Regions from separate parts of the Citrobacter sedlakii genome, predicted to be linked through region 4. Evidence: predicted binding sites of a transcription regulator. Region 4 holds the regulator's gene; each other region holds the start of a gene.
What was found. Region 4 encodes CRP, which controls carbon source genes, mostly activating them, when cyclic AMP is high. Its sites were predicted from a motif close to ATGTGANNNNNNTCACAT; they were not measured.
Positions count from the first base shown of each region.

Region 1: the regulator CRP is predicted to act here: its motif matches at 1,946-1,963, upstream of ydfZ (putative selenium delivery protein YdfZ).
Region 2: the regulator CRP is predicted to act here: its motif matches at 1,565-1,582, upstream of garD (galactarate dehydratase).
Region 3: the regulator CRP is predicted to act here: its motif matches at 2,965-2,982, upstream of mlc (sugar metabolism global transcriptional regulator Mlc).

Region 1 covers NZ_CP071070.1:2,406,668-2,411,686, forward strand. Annotated here, with positions in the region: gene dcp (peptidyl-dipeptidase Dcp) at 1-220, opposite strand, end outside; gene ydfG (bifunctional NADP-dependent 3-hydroxy acid dehydrogenase/3-hydroxypropionate dehydrogenase YdfG) at 358-1,104, shown strand; gene JY391_RS11465 (GntR family transcriptional regulator) at 1,192-1,878, shown strand; gene ydfZ (putative selenium delivery protein YdfZ) at 2,063-2,266, shown strand; gene JY391_RS11475 (mannitol dehydrogenase family protein) at 2,370-3,836, opposite strand; gene JY391_RS11480 (MFS transporter) at 4,024-5,019, opposite strand, start outside.
Region 2 covers NZ_CP071070.1:640,071-645,089, reverse strand. Annotated here, with positions in the region: gene garR (2-hydroxy-3-oxopropionate reductase) at 1-454, opposite strand, end outside; gene garL (2-dehydro-3-deoxyglucarate aldolase) at 484-1,254, opposite strand; gene garD (galactarate dehydratase) at 1,682-3,253, shown strand; gene JY391_RS03140 (tagatose bisphosphate family class II aldolase) at 3,433-4,287, shown strand; gene gatZ (tagatose-bisphosphate aldolase subunit GatZ) at 4,337-5,019, shown strand, end outside.
Region 3 covers NZ_CP071070.1:2,423,639-2,428,657, forward strand. Annotated here, with positions in the region: gene clcB (voltage-gated ClC-type chloride channel ClcB) at 1-879, shown strand, start outside; gene bioD (dethiobiotin synthase) at 835-1,530, opposite strand; gene mlc (sugar metabolism global transcriptional regulator Mlc) at 1,656-2,876, opposite strand; gene ynfL (multidrug efflux transcriptional activator YnfL/SxtR(Kp)) at 3,005-3,904, opposite strand; gene ynfM (multidrug efflux MFS transporter YnfM/SxtP(Kp)) at 4,026-5,019, shown strand, end outside.
Region 4 covers NZ_CP071070.1:438,171-443,189, forward strand. Annotated here, with positions in the region: gene argD (bifunctional acetylornithine/succinyldiaminopimelate transaminase) at 1-862, shown strand, start outside; gene JY391_RS02035 (YccS/YhfK family putative transporter) at 876-2,963, opposite strand; gene crp (cAMP-activated global transcriptional regulator CRP) at 3,015-3,647, opposite strand; gene JY391_RS02045 (OsmC family protein) at 3,955-4,359, shown strand; gene JY391_RS02050 (phosphoribulokinase) at 4,427-5,019, opposite strand, start outside.

The sequences.
Region 1 (5,019 bases), 2.0 Mb from region 4:
TGGTTACCCGGCTTAGCAACTCGCCGCTTTTCTCCAGCGCCACGACCGTATTGTCAAAGTCTGGCGCGGCATCGTTTTCAATAATGGCGGCAATTTCAGCGCGCTTCTGGCGCAGTCCTTCGTCAAAGGCCGGGCGATAATGCGCGATTTCTATCTGATCAAATTGGGGTGCCTGATACGGTAGCAGGCTCGGTTTGAAGAACGGATTCGTTAACGACATCTTTCACTCCTGAAAACGATTTGTTCACTAGAGTAGGCTTCCGTGGAAAAGACCGCAATCCTGTTAACGAGCATTACCCGCCAGCGTTGATCGCGTGCTATGGTAGTACGACGTAAAAAGCGTTGAGGAACAGTGAGATGATCGTTTTAGTAACCGGAGCAACCGCAGGTTTTGGTGAATGTATTACACGTCGTTTTGTTGAGAATGGGCATAAAGTGATTGCCACTGGCCGTCGCCAGGAACGCCTGCTGGAGCTAAAAGAGTCGCTGGGCGAAAGCGTCCTGACTGCGCAACTGGACGTGCGCAACCGCGCGGCCATCGAGGAAATGCTGGCGTCGCTGCCTGCGCAATGGCGTGAGATCGATCTGCTGGTCAACAATGCCGGGCTGGCGCTGGGGATGGAACCAGCGCACAACGCCAGCGTTGAAGACTGGGAAACCATGATCGACACCAACAATAAAGGCCTGGTTTATATGACCCGCGCGGTCCTGCCAGGCATGGTTGAACGCAATCGCGGACATATCATTAATATCGGCTCCACCGCCGGGAGCTGGCCGTATGCCGGAGGCAACGTTTACGGGGCGACTAAAGCCTTCGTTCGTCAGTTCAGCCTGAATCTGCGCACCGATCTGCACGGCACCGCCGTCCGCGTGACCGACATCGAACCGGGTCTGGTCGGCGGCACAGAGTTTTCTAACGTGCGCTTTAAGGGCGACGATCAGAAAGCGGGGAAAACGTATGAAAATACCACCGCCCTGACACCGGAAGATGTAACGGAAGCGGTCTGGTGGGTGGCGACGTTACCTGCTCACGTCAACATCAATACGGTAGAAATGATGCCCGTCACCCAGTCCTTCGCCGGACTGAGCGTACATCGCGGCTAATTTCTTCTCCCGGCCTGCGGGCCGGGTATAGCTCATCACAAAAAAGTGGTAGAATTTGTGGGTTAACTTTCTAAAAAGTAAGAGCGAATGACCGTCGAAACGCAACTCAACCCTACACAGCCCGTAAATCAGCAGATTTATCGCATTCTTCGTCGTGATATCGTGCACTGCCTGATCGCGCCAGGCACGCCGTTATCAGAAAAAGAGGTCTCGGTTCGCTTTGATGTGTCACGCCAGCCGGTACGCGAAGCCTTCATTAAACTCGCGGAAAACGGATTGATCCAGATCCGTCCCCAGCGCGGCAGCTACGTCAATAAGATCTCTTTATCACAGGTACGAAACGGCTGCTTTGTTCGTCAGGCCATTGAGTGTGCGGTCGCGCGTCGCGCGGCAGCGATGATGACCGACAGCCAGTGCTATCAGCTTGAGCAGAATCTCAACCAGCAGCGCATCGCCATTGAGCGTAAGCAGCTCAATGATTTCTTTGAACTGGACGATGACTTTCATCAGAAACTGGCGCTGATTGCCGACTGCCAGCTGGCCTGGGACACCATCGAAAACATCAAGGCGACTATTGACCGCGTGCGCTACATGAGCCTCGATCACGTTTCGCCGCCGGAGATGTTGCTTCGTCAGCATCTGGATATTTTTGCGGCGCTGGAGAAGCATGACGCCGATGCGGTCGAAAAAGCGATGACGCAGCATTTGCAGGAAATTGGCGAGTCGGTGCAGTTGATTCGTCAGGAAAACAGCGACTGGTTTACTGAAGAATAATTCCTCTCCCTCACCCTCCAGGGGTGAGGTTTCACATTTACACCGCTGCACGTCTGCATCAAAAAAGATGTGAGCTTGATCAAAAACAAAAAAACTCCGGACTGATGAGCGTATTTATATAGCGCCCGTTACGTGGGACCAGAGCCCACGGGCTTTGACGGTAAGTTAGAAAGGAGAAAACACCATGATGACATACGATCGTAACCGTAACGCAATCACCACCGGCAGCCGCGTCATGATCAGCGGTACCGGCGTCACCGGTCGCATTAAAGCTATCGCGACAGAGGGTCTGGACGCCGCGCAAATCCGTCGCGAAAAAACCGTGGAAGTGGAAGGTTGTGAAGGTAAGTTTGCGCCCGTCGAACTGATTCGTCTTGGCATGAACTGATGGTGTGAATGCCAGATGGCGTTTCACTTTTCCGGCCTGGTCTGAGTTTGGCTGAAAATCCCAGGTCGGATAAACAAAGCGCCATCCGGCAACCGCGTTGCTGTTACTTCAGATTTGCAGCATAGCGAGCCACGGTTTTTTTCGCCCCTTCCGCCAGCAGGGCCTGGTAGGCTTCTTTCACCGCGTTGGTGAACAACGCCACGTGTGGCAGTTCTTTTCCGAAGATCGCCTCAATCCCTAACAGGGCTTCAACGCGGCTTTCCCCTTCCGCACTGCTTTGCACCGCCTGTTGAATCACCGGCAGTAACGGATCGTTGACTTCAATCGCCTTCCCCTGTTCGTCCACACCGCCGACATAGCGCATCCAGCCCGCCACGCCCAGCGCCAGCAGGTCGAAACGGCTATTATGGGCCAGGTGCCAACGCACCGAGTCCAGCATACGCTGCGGCAGCTTCTGACTACCATCCATCGCGATCTGCCAGGTACGGTGGCGTAGCGCCGGATTGCTGTAGCGCTCAATGAGCAGATCGGCGTAGCGCGTCAGATCAACCCCCTGCACTTTTAGCGTTGGCGCCTGCTCATTGAGCATCAGCCCGCGGGCCGCAATGCGGTAATGTTCATCCTCCATGCAGTCGTTAATGTGCTGATAGCCCGCCAGATACCCCAGGTAAGCGAGGAAAGAGTGGCTACCGTTCAACATACGCAGCTTCATTTCTTCAAACGGGATAACGTCAGCAACCAGTTCAGCGCCTGCTTTTTCCCATTGTGGACGCCCGGCGACGAAATTGTCTTCAATCACCCACTGACGGAACGGCTCACACGCGACACCCGCCGGATCGCGCACGCCGGTCAGTTGTTCGATTTTATCCAGCGTTTCGGTGGTCACTGCCGGAACAATGCGGTCAACCATGGTTGACGGGAACGTCACGTGTTGCGCGATCCATTCTGCCAGCTCCGCATCAACCGCGCGGGCATAGGCCGTGACCACGTTTCGCATGACGTGTCCGTTCTCCGGCATATTGTCGCAGGACATAACGGTGAAGGCGGGCAGCCCTGCCGCTTTGCGTCGCGCCAGCGCTTCAACCACCACGCCCGGTGCAGTTTTAGGCTGGTGAGGATTCCGGAGATCGGCTGCGATCATTGGATGATCCAGCATTAACTGCCCGGTGGCGGGAGAATGGCAATACCCTTTTTCGGTGATGGTCAGTGAAACAATCGCCACCTGGGGTTCGCACATTGCCGCGAGCACCGCTTCCAGTCCATCCACCTGGGCATGCAGCGCGTTCTTCACAACGCCAACCACTCTTGCCGTCCAGGCATCGGCAGACATTTCCGCCACGGTGTACAGGTTATCCTGCTGTTTCAAATCGGCAATTTGCTGCTCGCCGCCGATCAGGTTCACTTCACAGTATCCCCAGTCGCTGTTGTGCTCAGCCGCCAGGATGTCGGTATAAACGCCCTGGTGCGCACGATGGAACGCGCCAAAGCCGAGATGAACGATACGGGAAATCAACGTGTTGCGATCGTAGCCAGGTAACGTCGCTTTTGCCGTTAAGAGCTTGTTTTGCATTGTATGACCTATTTGGAATGAAATCAGGACCGTTTCAGAGTAACGCCTGTATGGTTGTATGTTTTGATTTGAATTAAGCTTTCGCTAATTGGTATAACATCATTTTTAAGTTATGTGACAACATGCGAGATGCGCTGACAAACCGTCTTAAGGCCGCCGTTACGCGGCCTTTCACGTTCCATGCGGCTTAACCGTGTTTATGCCAGTCCTGATATTCATGTTTCAGACGTTGGGGAGCCGTTTCCGGCATCATGAGCAGACCTATCACCGATACAATGCCGAGTACAATGACGTAACTGGCCAGTCCGTAATAATGTCCACCTGTCATCTGCAGGATCTTAACCGCCACCAGTCCCAGTACGCCGCTGCCGATCAGTGACCCTAACTGCCAGATGAGTGCGATACCGCTACAGCGAATATGCGTCGGGAATAATTCGGGGAAAAATGACGCCTGAGGGGCATAACACATGCTGTGACCAAAGCTAATGACAACAATCATCACTAACTGCGTTAACCAAAAGTTATCCTGATTAATCGCCAGGAAGAACGGAATAATCATTACGACCTGAATCAGTGCGCCGATGATATAAACCGGTTTGCGGCCAATCTTGTCACACAGCGCCCCCATCAGCGGAATAGCTAACACTTCCAACACCACTGCCACAATCATCGTTTCCATCAGGATGTTGGCATCCAGATTATTGGCTTTACCGTAGGCCAGAACGATCACCGTAAACATCGCAAAGGTACAGGCTTCAATTAACTTTGCGCACACCCCTTTGACCACAATACCAGGAAAATCCCGGATAACCTCAACCAATGGACGTGATTCCTCCGCCTTAGTTTCACGAATCTGCGCAAAGACGGGGGACTCATCAATCTTCAGACGGATGAACAGGCCGACGATAACCAACAGGAGACTCAACAAGAATGGGATACGCCAGCCGTAATCCATCATAGCTTCTGGCGATAATGTCGCGTTCAGTAAGGCAAAAAGCGCCATCGGTAACAGAAATCCAACCGGCGCGCCAATCTGGACCCAACTGGCGAAGAAGCCGCGGCGTTTGGGTTCCGCGTATTCCGCGGTCATCAATACCGCACCGGCCTGCTCGCCTCCCACGCCGAATCCCTGTAGAACGCGGATGAAAATCAGCAATACAGGAGCCCATACGCCAATTTTTTC
Region 2 (5,019 bases), 200 kb from region 4:
GCAGATCGTAATATTTGTCGAAGATCGCTTTGTCGCCGCCCACCATGACGGACAACGTGCCGTCGATGGCTTTCGGTTCGCCGCCGCTGACCGGCGCGTCGAGCATATCAATCCCTTTGGCCTTCAGCGCGTCGCTGATTTCACGGCTTGCCAGCGGCGCGATCGAACTCATGTCGATCAAAACGGTGCCCGGCTTCGCGCCTTCAATAATGCCGCCTTCACCCAGCGCAACGTCTTTCACGTGCGGGGAGTTCGGCAGCATGGTGATGATCACATCACACTGCTCAGCGATCGCTTTTGCGGTAGAGGCGGTTTCTGCCCCGGCAGCAATAACTTCAGCAATCGCTTCAGGGTTACGGTCAGAAACCACCAGCGAGTAACCTGCTTTCAGGAGGTTTTTACTCATTGGTTTACCCATGATACCCAGGCCAATAAAACCAACTTTCATTGTCATATCACTATTCTCTCTTGTTGCGGTGGTGGTTATTTCTTAAAGGAATCTGCCAGCTTCTGCGTGGCGGAACGGAATACGCCCAGATCGCTGCCCACGGCCACAAACGTCGCTCCCCACTCCAGATAACGGCGCGCATCGGCTTCAACCGGCGCCAGAATGCCGCAGGGTTTACCGTTCGCTTTCGCACGGGCAAAAATGTGCTGAATGGCTTTCTGAACGTCAGGATGCGACGCGTTGCCAAGGTGGCCTAACGCGGCAGCCAGATCGCTTGGCCCGACAAAAATACCGTCAACGCCTGCGGTTGCCGCAATCGCGTCCACGTTATCGACGCCCTGCTGGCTTTCGATCTGCACAATGATGGTGATGTTCTTATTCGACTGCGCAAAGTAATCCGCTACGGTGCCAAACATATTGGCGCGGTGTGATACGGATACGCCGCGAATCCCCTCTGGCGGATAGCGGGTCGCCGCCACGGCGTTTACGGCTTCTTGTTCTGTTTCCACAAACGGGATGAGGAAATTGTAAAAGCCGATATCCAGCAGACGCTTGATAATCACCGGCTCGTTGGTCGGCACGCGCACAACCGGCGCGCTGGCGCTACCTTTTAATGCCATCAGTTGCGGGATAAAGGTTGAGACATCGTTCGGCGCATGTTCGCCGTCCAGCACCAGCCAGTCAAAGCCCGCCAGACCGAGCACTTCGGTGCTGATGGGGCTTGCCAGTGCCGACCAGCAACCGATCTGCACCTGATGCGCAGCGAGCGCTGCCTTGAATTTGTTGGGGAAGATGTCGTTATTCATCACGTTTACCTTGTCACTTAACCGTTATATAGAGAGTTTTATAAACCGACGGACGGGTCACTATTTATTTACCCAGACATTTAAGCCGGTATTTTATTATTGTTTGACATTTACCGATGCTAATTAAAATAACCGACGGGTGTAATAAGTTCGTGGTTCAGTATAATCAGCCGCGGTGTATTAGGCATTGTGCAAACGCTCATTAAAGAAACGAGCATTAAATATTATTTTGAGCATATGCACATAAGCCTGGGCGCTGATGCACAGATTTACGCTTTGCTCACCCTGCGGGCGTGGCGTTCGCCACAACGGGTGATCGCGATCACATTCTTATTCCAGCGCGCCTGACATGCTTATTTTATCAAAATGACATTCTCTTTTTTCAGGTTCACTGAACGAATTATTTTTAGCTGGAGAATACTGAGCAATGGCTAACATCGACATCCGACAGCAATCGCCGACGGCGTTTTATATTAAAGTTCACGACATCGATAATGTGGCAATCATTGTTAACGACAATGGTTTAAAAGCCGGAACGCGTTTCCCGGACGGGCTTGAACTGATCGAACATATTCCGCAGGGGCACAAAGTGGCGCTGGTGGATATTCCCGCGCATGGTGAAATCGTTCGCTATGGCGAGGTGATTGGCTATGCCGTTCGCAATATCGCGCGCGGAAGCTGGATCGATGAGTCCATGGTGGAACTGCCGAAGGCGCCGCCACTGCACACGTTGCCGCTGGCGACCAAAGTGCCGGAGCCGCTGCCGCCGCTGGAAGGTTATACCTTTGAGGGCTATCGCAATGCCGATGGCAGCGTGGGCACCAAAAATCTGCTCGGCATTACCACCAGCGTCCACTGCGTGGCGGGTGTGGTCGATTATGTGGTGAAGATCATTGAGCGCGATTTGCTGCCTGACTACCCGAACGTCGACGGCGTCGTCGGTCTGAACCATCTGTACGGCTGCGGTGTGGCGATCAACGCCCCGGCAGCGGTAGTGCCGATTCGCACAATTCACAACATTTCGCTGAACCCGAACTTTGGCGGCGAAGTGATGGTCATCGGCCTCGGCTGTGAAAAACTGCAACCTGAGCGCCTGCTGGAAGGTACCGACGATGTGCAGAGTATCCCGGTGGACAGCGCCAGCATCGTGAGCTTGCAGGATGAAAAACACGTCGGTTTCCGCTCGATGGTGGATGAGATTTTGCAGGTGGCTGAGCGTCATCTCGCGAAACTCAATCAGCGCCAGCGCGAAACCTGCCCGGCCTCTGAACTGGTCGTCGGGATGCAGTGCGGCGGCAGCGATGCGTTTTCCGGCGTCACGGCGAACCCGGCGGTAGGGTATGCCTCAGACCTGCTGGTTCGCTGCGGCGCCACGGTGATGTTCTCCGAAGTGACCGAAGTGCGTGACGCCATCCATCTGCTGACCCCGCGCACGGTCAACGAAGAGGTGGGCAAGCGCCTGCTCGAAGAGATGGCCTGGTACGATAACTACCTCGACATGGGGAAAACCGACCGCAGCGCCAACCCGTCACCGGGGAACAAAAAAGGCGGGCTGGCGAACGTGGTCGAAAAAGCGCTCGGCTCCATTGCCAAGTCAGGTAAGAGCGCGATTGTTGAAGTGCTGTCGCCGGGCCAGCGGCCAACGAAGCGCGGCCTGATATACGCGGCAACCCCCGCCAGCGACTTTGTCTGCGGCACCCAGCAGGTGGCGTCAGGGATCACCGTCCAGGTCTTTACTACCGGGCGCGGTACCCCGTATGGGCTGATGGCGGTACCGGTGATCAAAATGGCTACCCGCACCGAGCTGGCAAACCGCTGGTATGACTTAATGGATATTAACGCCGGGACCATCGCCACCGGGGAAGAAACCATTGAAGAGGTCGGTCAGAAGCTGTTTGCGTTTATCCTGGAGGTAGCCAGCGGACGGAAGAAAACCTTCTCGGATCAATGGGGCCTTCATAACCAACTGGCAGTGTTTAACCCGGCGCCGGTGACGTGACGCCTCCCTTCTCTTCTCATAAAGCATGCCCGGCGGGCGTGCTTTTTTTTCGCCCGTAATCTTTCGCAAACCTTCTTTTACTTTCGTAGCTTTCATTTATCCGATCGAAATCACATAAAAACATTACGAAAGCCTATACATTCTTTCGAAGAAGACAAACGAAAGATTTCGGAGGAAGGATGTTTATTATTTCCAGCAAGACCATGCTCAGGAAGGCCCAGCGCGAGGGTTACGCCGTACCGGCTTTCAACATCCACAATCTTGAAACCCTGCAGGTGGTCGTGGAAACCGCAGCAGAATTACGTTCACCGTTGATCGTTGCGGGGACGCCAGGCACGTTTTGCTATGCAGGCGTGAGCAATATCGTCGCCATCGCCGGGGAACTGGCGAAGTCATGGAACCACCCTCTCGCGATCCATCTTGATCATCATGAAAAACGTGAAGATATAGAACAGAAAGTCGCTGCTGGCGTGCGTTCCGTCATGATCGACGGCTCGCACCTTCCGTTTGCCGACAATATTGCCCTGGTGAAAAATGTTGTCGATTACTGCCATCGTTACGACGTTAGCGTCGAAGCCGAACTGGGCCGTTTGGGTGGACAGGAAGACGAATTGAACGTTGACGAAAAAGACGCGCTTTATACCCATCCGCAGCAGGCCAGGGAGTTTGTCGCCGGAACCGGCATTGATTCTCTGGCCGTAGCAATTGGAACGGCTCACGGCCTCTACACCGCCGAACCGCGACTGGATTTTGAGCGCCTGGCGGAGATTCGGCAACACGTGGATATTCCACTGGTGCTGCACGGCGCCTCGGGCCTGCCCACCGGGGATATCCAACGCGCAATCTCACTCGGCATCTGCAAGGTTAACGTTGCCACCGAACTTAAAATTGCCTTTTCCGATGCCCTGAAAACCTATCTTAGTGAGCATCCCAAGGCCAATGATCCCCGACATTACATGGTGCCAGCCAAAGCCGCCATGAAAGCCGTCGTGCGCAAAGTCATCGCCGACTGCGGCTGCGAAGGCAAGCTTTGACAGATAGCGCAATCGCATTCAATACAAACGAAAGATATCGGAGTCAGAAGTGAAAGAAATTATCTCGCGTCATAAAGCCGGTGAACATGTCGGGATCTGTTCTGTCTGTTCAGCCCATCCGCTGGTCATTGAAGCGGCCCTGCGCTTTGATCTGCACAGCGACAACAAAGTGCTAATTGAAGCGACCTCTAACCAGGTTAATCAGTTCGGCGGGTATACCGGCATGAAACCCGCTGATTTCCGCGATTTTGTCTATGGCATTGCCCAGGAGGTTGGCTTCCCGCGTGAGCGTTTAATCCTTGGCGGGGATCATTTGGGCCCGAACTGTTGGCAGGATGAACCCGCAGCGGATGCGATGGAAAAATCGGTGGTGTTGATTCAGGCCTACGTCGCCGCAGGATTCAGTAAAATCCACCTGGACGCCTCTATGTCCTGCGCCGATGACCCCACGCCGCTCGACCCGATGGTGGTCGCCGAACGCGCAGCGGTACTTTGCCAGGCGGCTGAAGCGACGGCAACGGAAGAACAAAAACGCCGACTGACCTATGTTATCGGCACTGAAGTTCCGGTACCGGGCGGGGAAGCCAGCAGCATTGGGACGGTTCACGTTACCCGCGCCGACGATGCCGCCCGCACGCTGGAAACGCATCAGGTTGCCTTTCGCGCTCGGGGGCTTGATGAGGCCTTAACCCGCGTTATCGCCATCGTCGTGCAGCCCGGCGTGGAATTCGA
Region 3 (5,019 bases), 2.0 Mb from region 4:
TTGGCCGCGCTGGCGGCCTCCTGCTTTGCCCGCCGGTTCGCGCCTCAGCACGAGTGGAAATTGTGGATCGCCTGCGGCGCGGCGGCAGGTATGGCCAGCGCGTATCACGCCCCGCTGGCGGGCAGCCTGTTTATTGCGGAAGTCCTGTTTGGTACCTTGATGCTGGCGTCGCTCGGTCCGGTCGTTGTTTCCGCCGTGGTAGCGCTGCTGATCACCCATGCGCTGAACGGGGGTAACGATGTGCTCTACACGGTTCATCTGTCGCGGTCGCTGCATCTTACCGAGTACGGACTGATCGTCAGCACAGGCCTGCTTGCCGGTCTTTGCGGTCCCCTGTTGATGGGGTTGATGTCTGCCAGCCACCGCGCATTTCTTCTGCTCAAACTGTCACCGCCGTGGCAGCTGGCGCTGGGCGGGCTCATCGTCGGCTTACTTTCCCTGCTCACGCCAACGGTATGGGGCAACGGCTACAGCGTGGTGCAGTCATTTCTGCTTTCGCCGCCGCTGATGGCGGTTGTCATGGGAATTTTTCTCTGCAAGCTGCTCGCGGTGCTGGCCAGCAGCGGTTCCGGCGCGCCTGGCGGCGTATTCACCCCGACGCTGTTTATCGGCCTGGCCGTAGGGATGTGTGTTGGACGCCTTTGGGGAATGTGGCTTCCCGGTTCCGACGAACTGGCGGTCTTGTTAGGCTTAACGGGAATGGCGACGCTGCTGGCAGCGACAACGCATGCGCCCGTAATGTCGGCGCTGATGATTTGTGAAATGACCGGAGAGTATCGACTGCTCCCCGGCTTGTTGATAGCCTGTGTACTGGCCTCGGTGCTGTCGCGAACCTTACGCCACGACTCGATCTACCGCCAGCACGCTGCCCAGCATTGACAGGCGAATGTACTGACCCAGTTCGCGCTGCTCAGCGCGCGGCAGATAAGGCAGTTCGCCAATCAGCGGCGCGGGCAGTTTTTTGCTCAGCACGTCGATAATTTCGGCGTAGTGCGCGAGGCCCGGGTTGATGCGGTTTGCGACCCAGCCGATCAGCGGTAAGCCGTCATTGGCGATCGCCTGGGCTGTCAGCAGCGCATGGTTGATACACCCTTCCTGAATGCCCACCACCATCAGTACCGGAAGCTGTTCCTGAACCACCCATTCGGAGAGCGGGCGCAGATCGTTCATCAGGCTGCGCCAGCCGCCGGTGCCTTCTACCACAACGTGATCGACCTTTTCAGTCAGGCTGGCCAGCCCGTCAGAAATCAGGGTGTAATTGATGGGACAACTGTGGGCGACGCTGCTTTCATCTTCGCTCAGCGCGATGGGATTCACCGCTTCATAGGGCAAGTCCAGCGTAGAGACGCTCTGCAGCACCAACGCGTCTTTATTGCGCAGACCGTCCGGGGTCTCTTTGCTGCCCTTGGCGACAGGCTTATAGCCAGCCACGCTTTTACCACCCGACGCTAACGCTTGTAGTAATGCGCGGGAAACCACCGTCTTCCCAACAGAAGTGTCTGTACCTGTAATAAAGAAACGCTTCAGCATCACTAACTCCACCGTTATGCTTCGAAAATATAAGCCAGGAAAATAATACAGTAGAGAAAGTCTAAGGTATGCCAGAATCGCTCAGCTTGCGTTAGCGCAAATTTTGGTAGATCAAATCAAAAATGTTAACCCTGTAATAGACGAATCAGTAAAGAACCGTTATACATCGCGTCTTTTACCAGTGCGGCGCCGGCCATGGTGCCCTGATTAGAAAACTGCGTACTCTCGACAACCATATTTTTGCTGTAGGCGGGTAGCGCCTGCTGCCGAATGCTGTCTGCGATGGCCGGAAACAGCACATCAGCGGCTTTGCTCAGCGGCGAGCCAATCAGTATTTTTTGCGGGTTAAATAAATTCACCATGATCGCCAGAATGCGCCCCACATGGGCCCCGACGCCCGCGATAATATCTTTTGCCAGTAGATCGCCCTGTAGCGCGGCCTGACACAGTGAATCCACGGTGAGCGGCTGCCCGTGCAGCGTGGAACTCATCGACTGCCCCAGACGAAGCTGGGCCAGCTCAAGTACGCTCTCGATACTGGCGATGGTTTCCAGACAACCGTGGTTGCCGCAGTAGCAACGTTTACCGTAAGGGTCGACCTGCGTGTGCCCGATCTCCACCAGGCTACTGCTCCCTGCGTGTAGCAAATGCCCGTCGGTGATGACCCCTGCGCCAACGTTATGGTCAATGACCACCTGAATCACATCGCGCGCGCCGCGAGACGCGCCAAACAGGGCTTCCGCCATCGTCCATGCGCTGATGTCATGCTGAATGTACACCGGCACTCCGGTGTGCTGTTCAAGCGCTTCCCCCAGCGGCATCTCTTTCACATCTTCATAAAAGGGCATCCGGTGCACGATACCGTTTTCGGTATCGATAATGCCGGGCAGAGTAATGGCGATAGAGGTCAGGCGTTCGAGCAACTGCTGATGACGGATGAAAAACTGGTCGATCAACGTGATGATACGTTCGAGTAACGGCTGTTCGTCGTCCAGCGGCAGTTCCAGACACTCTTCGACGACCAGCTTACTGCTGAGATCGCGTAATGCGAGAAAGATTTCGCCCCGGCTGATACGCAGAGATAAATAGTGCCAGGCCTCGGTCTCCACCACCAGCCCTACCGCGGGTCGGCCCCGGCTTCCGGCCTCTTTGATTTCCAGTTCCTGAACCAAATGCGCTTCCAGCATTTCACGGACAATTTTGGTGATACTGGCTGGCGCAAGCTGCGCGAGACGAGAAAGGTCGATACGCGATACCGGCCCCAGTTGATCAATCAGGCGATAAACCGCGCCCGCATTGGTCTGCTTTATTTGATCGATGTGCCCAGGCTGACTATCAGCAACCACCTCTGACTCCCTTTATTTTCGCGCTCCGAAATAATCTGTAGGCTATGGTGAAGTACTTCAATACGCAACGTCAACTTTTTACTTAGCCGTGTGATTTACCGCACATTTTTAGCCGTTATTAAATTAATTTAAGCGCTTCTCACTGCCTGAAGTAACTGCTGGCGAAAACGGATCGCTGCCTGACTGTGTTCACGGTGGCGGGACCAAACCAGCCACATTTCGGAAACGGCATCTTCTTCCGCCAGCGGCACCCAGCACATTTCATTAAGCTGCACCTTTTTGAACGACGCCGGAAGAATGGAGACGCCTAAACCTGCGGCAACAAGGCCGATGATAGTCATCGCTTCCCCCACCTCCTGCGTAATGACCGGGGACAGATTATAACGGCGCATTAACCCGAGAATGTCGTCATAAAGGCCGGTGCCAACATGCGGGTCGAAAAAGACAAACGGCTCTTTTGCCAGTTCCGCTAATGTCACCACGGGCTTTTGCGCCAGTCGGTGCGCGCGCGGAATCATGGCCATCAATGGTTCATGCAAGATCACTTCGTATTGTAACGTTTCCGGTAGCGGCGTGTTGCGCATGAGCCCCAACTCCAGCGCCCCTTCGCCAAGCGGCGTGAGCTGCTCGCGAGTATTCATCTCCCGGGTCTGAAGGTGCACGTCAGGATAATGCTGGCGGAACAGGGACAGCGTATCGGAGACGGCGCGGATAAACGGCGCAGAGGAGGTAAAGCCTATGCGTAACTCCCCCGCTTCTCCCTGATGGAGCCGCGCCGCGCGAGCGGCGGCATCGTCCACTTGCGCAAGGATCTGACGGCAGTCTGCGAGGAATTGCTTGCCCGCCGCGGTCAGCGCCACGCTGCGATTGGTACGCGCCAACAGTCGGGCGCCAACATGCTGTTCCAGCATCTGAATTTGCTGACTTAGCGGCGGCTGCGAAATATTCAGACGGGCGGCGGCGCGTCCAAAATGAAGTTCTTCTGCAACAGCCACGAAATAGCGCAGATGACGTAACTCAATATTCATATCTTTAACATATTATTTGAGATAATTAATATATTAGACAGAATATTGAGATTTTCCTACCCTGATCGTCAGGGTTGCGCCCGTCCCTTTTCGTCACGGGGCTATTGAGCAAGGATTTCAAGTGAGTCGTACAACTACGGTCAGTGACGCGTCGGCAGGCGACATTGAACCACAGCGCATTTCTCAGCCGGTTCAGTTTATCAAACGGGGGACATCCTCCTTCATGCGCGTCACGCTGGCGCTGTTCTCGGCAGGTCTGGCGACCTTTGCCCTGCTTTATTGCGTACAGCCTATTCTTCCCGTGCTCTCTCACGAATTTGGCGTGTCGCCTGCAAGTAGCAGTATTTCACTGTCGATCTCTACCGGAATGCTGGCCGTTGGACTCCTGTTTACCGGTCCATTGTCAGACGCGATTGGCCGTAAGCCGGTAATGGTTACCGCCCTGCTACTGGCCTCCTGCTGTACGTTGCTGTCAACCCTGATGACAAGCTGGCACGGCATTCTGATCATGCGTGCGCTGATTGGTCTTTCGCTCAGCGGCGTGGCGGCGGTTGGGATGACCTATCTGAGCGAAGAGATTCACCCCAGTTTTGTCGCTTTTTCCATGGGGCTCTATATCAGCGGAAACTCCATCGGTGGAATGAGTGGGCGCTTGATCAGCGGTGTGGTAACAGACTTTTTCAGTTGGCGTATTGCGCTGGCCGCGATTGGCTGTTTCGCCCTCGCGTCAGCCCTGATGTTCTGGAAAATCCTGCCGGAATCGCGCCATTTCCGCCCGACCTCTTTACGGCCTAAGACGCTGTTTATCAACTTTCGCCTGCACTGGCGTGACCGCGGACTGCCGCTGCTGTTCGCGGAAGGCTTTTTGTTGATGGGATCCTTTGTCACCCTGTTTAACTATATTGGCTATCGGCTGATGCTGTCCCCCTGGGAACTGAGTCAGGCGGTGGTCGGCCTGCTGTCGGTCGCCTACCTGACCGGCACCTGGAGTTCGCCGAAGGCGGGCGCCATGACCGTCCGCTACGGGCGAGGTCCGGTCATGGTGGTTTCTATGGGCGTAATGCTGGTTGGCCTGTTGATGACCCTCTTCAGTTCACTCTGGTTGATTTTCACCG
Region 4 (5,019 bases):
TCATTATGCATGCGTCCGCCATAGCCCCTTCAAAACCAAAATTATCGCCTTCCATAATGCGTTCCACGGTCGTTCGTTGTTTACCGTTTCCGTGGGCGGTCAGCCGAAGTATTCCGATGGTTTCGGCCCAAAACCGGCCGATATCATTCACGTGCCCTTTAACGATCTCCATGCCGTCAGCGCGGTGATGGACGATCACACCTGCGCAGTAGTGGTCGAGCCGGTACAGGGCGAAGGCGGCGTGCTGGCGGCGACGCCGGAATTCCTGCAAGGCCTGCGCAAGCTGTGCGACGAGCATCAGGCGCTGCTGGTGTTTGATGAAGTACAAAGCGGCATGGGACGCACCGGCGATCTGTTCGCTTATATGCACTATGGCGTGACGCCGGACATTCTGACCAGCGCGAAGGCGTTGGGCGGCGGTTTTCCGGTAAGTGCGGTACTGACCACCCAGGATATCGCTTCGGCATTTCACGTGGGCTCGCATGGTTCTACCTATGGCGGTAACCCGTTGGCCTGTGCGGTTGCGGAGGCGGCGTTCGATATCATCAGTACGCCAGCCGTGTTAAGTGGGGTGCAGACGAAGCGGCAGAGATTTGTTCAGCATCTGCAACAGATCGATGAACGCTTTGACGTTTTCAGCGACATTCGCGGCATGGGCCTGTTGATTGGCGCCGAACTGAAGCCGCAGTATAAGGGGCGCGCGCGTGATTTCCTGTATGCGGCAGCGGAGGCGGGGGTGATGGTGCTCAACGCTGGCCCTGAGGTGATGCGTTTTGCTCCCTCGCTGGTGGTGGAAGAGGCGGATATCGACGAAGGAATGCAGCGTTTCGCGCAAGCCGTCGCGAAAGTCGTAAGCGAATAGGCCGCATAGAGCGTCAGCCTTTCATATCGCGCAACCGGCGGCTGAGCCAGATCCCGTGGTGCGGTCGCTGGCGCCAGGCCACCGACGAAATGGTATGCATGGTATTTAAATGCCCCAGCACACGCTGGAGATGCTGTTCCAGCGTGCTCAATGGCCCGTGGGAGAGCATCTCTGGCGCCTCAAGAATATTTACATCCCCAGAGCTGCCCGGCCCGTCATATTCCAGCCGCTGCTGACAACGCTGGAGCGCAATTTCACACGATTGCAGATATCGTTGGGCCAGATCAGGTGTCAGCATTGTATGTTCTCGCGCCAGGGTGGTCATCGCGTTGATATGCTCGACAATGAACTGGCTGTGGGTGACCCACAGCTTCATATCTTCCAGATAATGCGTATTAAATCCCGGTTCCTGCATGGCCTGATTCAGCGAGTTAAACAGCGTGTTGTGGGCCTGGTTGACGCGCATTCGTTGGTATGCCAGCGGCGTCGCCTGCGGATCGTCGCTGAGGATCAGGCGGATCGCCTCCTGGTCCGCCTCCAGCGCGTCGTGGGCATTTTTGCGCAACAGACCGCTTTGCCACTGCGGCCACAGCCAGACGGTGCCGCCGAAGGCGATCAGACAGCCGATGATCGTATCGACAAACCGCGGAATGATAAATTGTTCGCCGTTCAGGGTTAACAGTTGCAGGGTGTACACCGCCGTGACGGTAAACCCCACCGTCGCCCAGCCGTAGTTTTTGCGGATAATCAGATAGCTCACCAGGGTGACGAAGAGCATTAAAAGCAGCGTATACCCTTCGGGGATATGAAAGTGCAGCGTCACGCCCGCGACGATAAGTCCCGCCAGCGTTCCGGCCGAACGGTGCAGAATGCGTACGCGCGTTGCGCCGTAGCCATTTTGCGTCACGAACAGTACCGTCATCAGGATCCAGTACGGCTTCGGCAGGTGCAGCGCGGTACCCATCAGGCTGGCGATACTCAGCATGACGCTAATGCGTCCGGCGTTGCGCAGCGCCGGAGACTTCAGCGACAGATAGCTTTTCAGCGCCGGTAGCAGCGGAAGCCGCCGCTGTTTATCCGCCATCAGATCGCGCGCATAGAGCGGACGCTGGGTGCGAAGCACGCGGGCTATACGGCTGAAATGCCAGTAGCAAAACTGCCCGACGGGGTTATCCGGATGTTGATTGGCGATCTTTTCCAGCGCGCCGATTTGCTTCTGCATGGTGAAGCGCGTGGGCAGGCGATGGTACAGAATGTCATCCGCCAACACCCTCAGACGCGTGGCGACGGTTTGCGCGTTCCAGCGGATCACCTGTTCGGCGTGGCTGCGCTCGACCAGTTTTTGCACCTCTTCCGGCTGGTGCAGGCTGACCGAGATATGTTCTTGCAGATCCAGCGCTTCCTGGAAGGCGCGCAGCATCCGTTTGTAATCGTTATTGTGATGCGCCGACAGCATATGCATTTGCTGGTAGCACTGGGTGATCAGGTCAACCGCTTTCTGCTGGCGCACCAACAGCGGCGGTAGGGCTTTTTCCGGATCGGTGTGCTGGGTCAGCATGCTGTATTTCGCTTCGCAGTAATCTGCCAGTTCGCGATACAGCAGGCTTAGCGATTCGCGCAGCGGCTGTTCGCGCCACAACCAGAACCAGAACCAGTTAAACAGTCCATACCACAATGTCCCCAGCGCATAGATCAGCAGCGGCTCCCACACTGGCATATTTCCCGCCAGACTGAGGGTAAAAATTGCGGCGATCAGCGAAGCGGGAAGCAGACGGGCGTGAAGCGAGCTTAACTCCGCGGTGACGCCGAGGAGCAGCGTCAACCCGGTCAGAATCAGCGGTAACGGTACCGCCTGCGCCAACAACAGTTGCATCGCCAGGCTACACCCGGCAAACAGCGAGGCGCCAATGACCAGACGCTTGAAGAAGCGCTTGTGCGGCGTATCAAGCCCGGCAATGTTACAGCAGGCGGGAACGAGGGAGAAAAGCAGGCCCAGATGCAGTTGGCCTATCAGCAGGCCGACGGCCACGGGCAAACAGAGCACCAGCGTCTGACGTAGTGCGTAGTTGATCTCAGGGTGATAAATCAGTCTGCGCCACATCGGGAAAACAAAAATAGCGCGCTACCAGGTAACGCGCCATTTCCGACGGGATTAACGAGTGCCGTAAACGACGATGGTCTTACCGTGCGCGGAGATCAGGTTTTGATCTTCCAGCATCTTCAGGATACGACCAACGGTTTCGCGAGAGCAGCCAACGATCTGGCCAATCTCCTGGCGGGTAATTTTGATCTGCATACCGTCCGGGTGGGTCATTGCATCGGGTTGTTTCGCCAGGTTCAACAGCGTCTGGGCGATACGACCGGTCACGTCAAGGAAGGCCAGGTTACCGACTTTCTCTGATGTGACCTGCAGGCGGCGAGCCATCTGGGAAGAGAGACGCATCAGAATATCCGGGTTCACCTGGATCAACTGGCGGAATTTCTTGTAGGAAATTTCAGCCACTTCACATGCAGTTTTAGCACGTACCCATGCGCTACGTTCCTGGCCTTCTTCAAACAGGCCCAGTTCGCCAATAAAATCACCCTGATTCAGATAAGAAAGGATCATTTCTTTACCTTCCTCATCTTTAATCAACACTGCCACAGAGCCTTTAACGATGTAGTACAACGTTTCTGCTTTTTCACCCTGGTGAATTAGCGTGCTCTTCGACGGGTACTTATGAATGTGGCAATGAGACAAGAACCATTCGAGAGTCGGGTCTGTTTGCGGTTTGCCAAGCACCATGCGCGATTATCCTCTGTTATAAGCTGTCTCCAGAGCCAGAAAACGGCGCTGTCTCTGGGGTTGCAAAAATGTGCTTCCCGCTTCCTGGGAAGAGGCTGTCAATAACGGACAGCAGCCTTTAATGTGAAGTCCTCTGCATACATGCAGTACGTCAATGTATTACTGTAGCATCCTGACTGTTTTAGCATAGCTTTAGCCGTGTGTCTCCTGGTGTCTCGCTTCAGCATGACGCAGGTCGCCTTCCGTTGCGAGAATTGTTATGTACGCGTAATCTGTCAGGAAAATTGACGCACTGGAGTAAAAAAATATGCAAGCGCGTGTGAAATGGGTTGAAGGGTTAACCTTCCTGGGCGAGTCAGCTTCCGGACACCAGATCCTGATGGACGGCAATTCGGGAGATAAAGCGCCCAGCCCGATGGAAATGGTGTTAATGGCCGCGGGCGGCTGTAGCGCTATCGACGTGGTCTCCATTCTGCAAAAAGGACGTCAGGATGTGACCAATTGCGAAGTAAAACTGACCTCCGAGCGTCGTGAAGAAGCGCCGCGCCTGTTTACCCACATCAATCTGCATTTCATCGTGACGGGGCATGATTTAAAAGACGCCGCGGTGGCGCGGGCGGTGGATCTTTCCGCCGAAAAGTATTGTTCCGTGGCGCTGATGCTGGAAAAAGCGGTGAATATTACCCACTCGTATGAAGTCATTGCCGCCTGATAATTTTTACCTGATGGCGCTGCGCTCGACTGCCTTATGGCACAATCGGGCCAGCCGCCATTGAGGCTTATTCGATCTTCTTGCCTTCCATCAGGCGCTGTACCAGCGGCAGCATGATCAGTTCCATCGCCAGGCCCATTTTGCCGCCCGGTACCACCAGCGTATTGATGTGAGAAATAAACGAACCTTGCAGCATCGCCAGCAGCCAGGGGAAATCGATGCCTTCGAGATTGCGGAAATGTATCACCACAAAACTCTCATCAAGCGAGGGAATGCCGCGTGCGGCGAATGGGTTTGAGGTATCCACCGTCGGGACCCGCTGGAAGTTGATGTGGGTACGGGAAAACTGTGGCGTGATGTAGTTGATGTAATCGTCCATTGAGCGCACCACGGAGTCCATCACCGCCTCGCGGGAATGTCCACGCTCGCTGGTGTCACGGATCAGTTTCTGGATCCACTCCAGGTTGACGATGGGCACAACCCCCACCAGCAAATCCACATGGCGCGCCACCTCATGCTGTGGCGTCACCACGCCGCCGTGCAGCCCTTCATAAAACAGGATGTCGGTCGGCTCCGGCAGCGGCTGCCAGGGCGTGAAGGTGCCAGGCACCTGATTCCAGGGTACGGCTTCGTCGTAGGTATGCAGATATTTGCGCGACT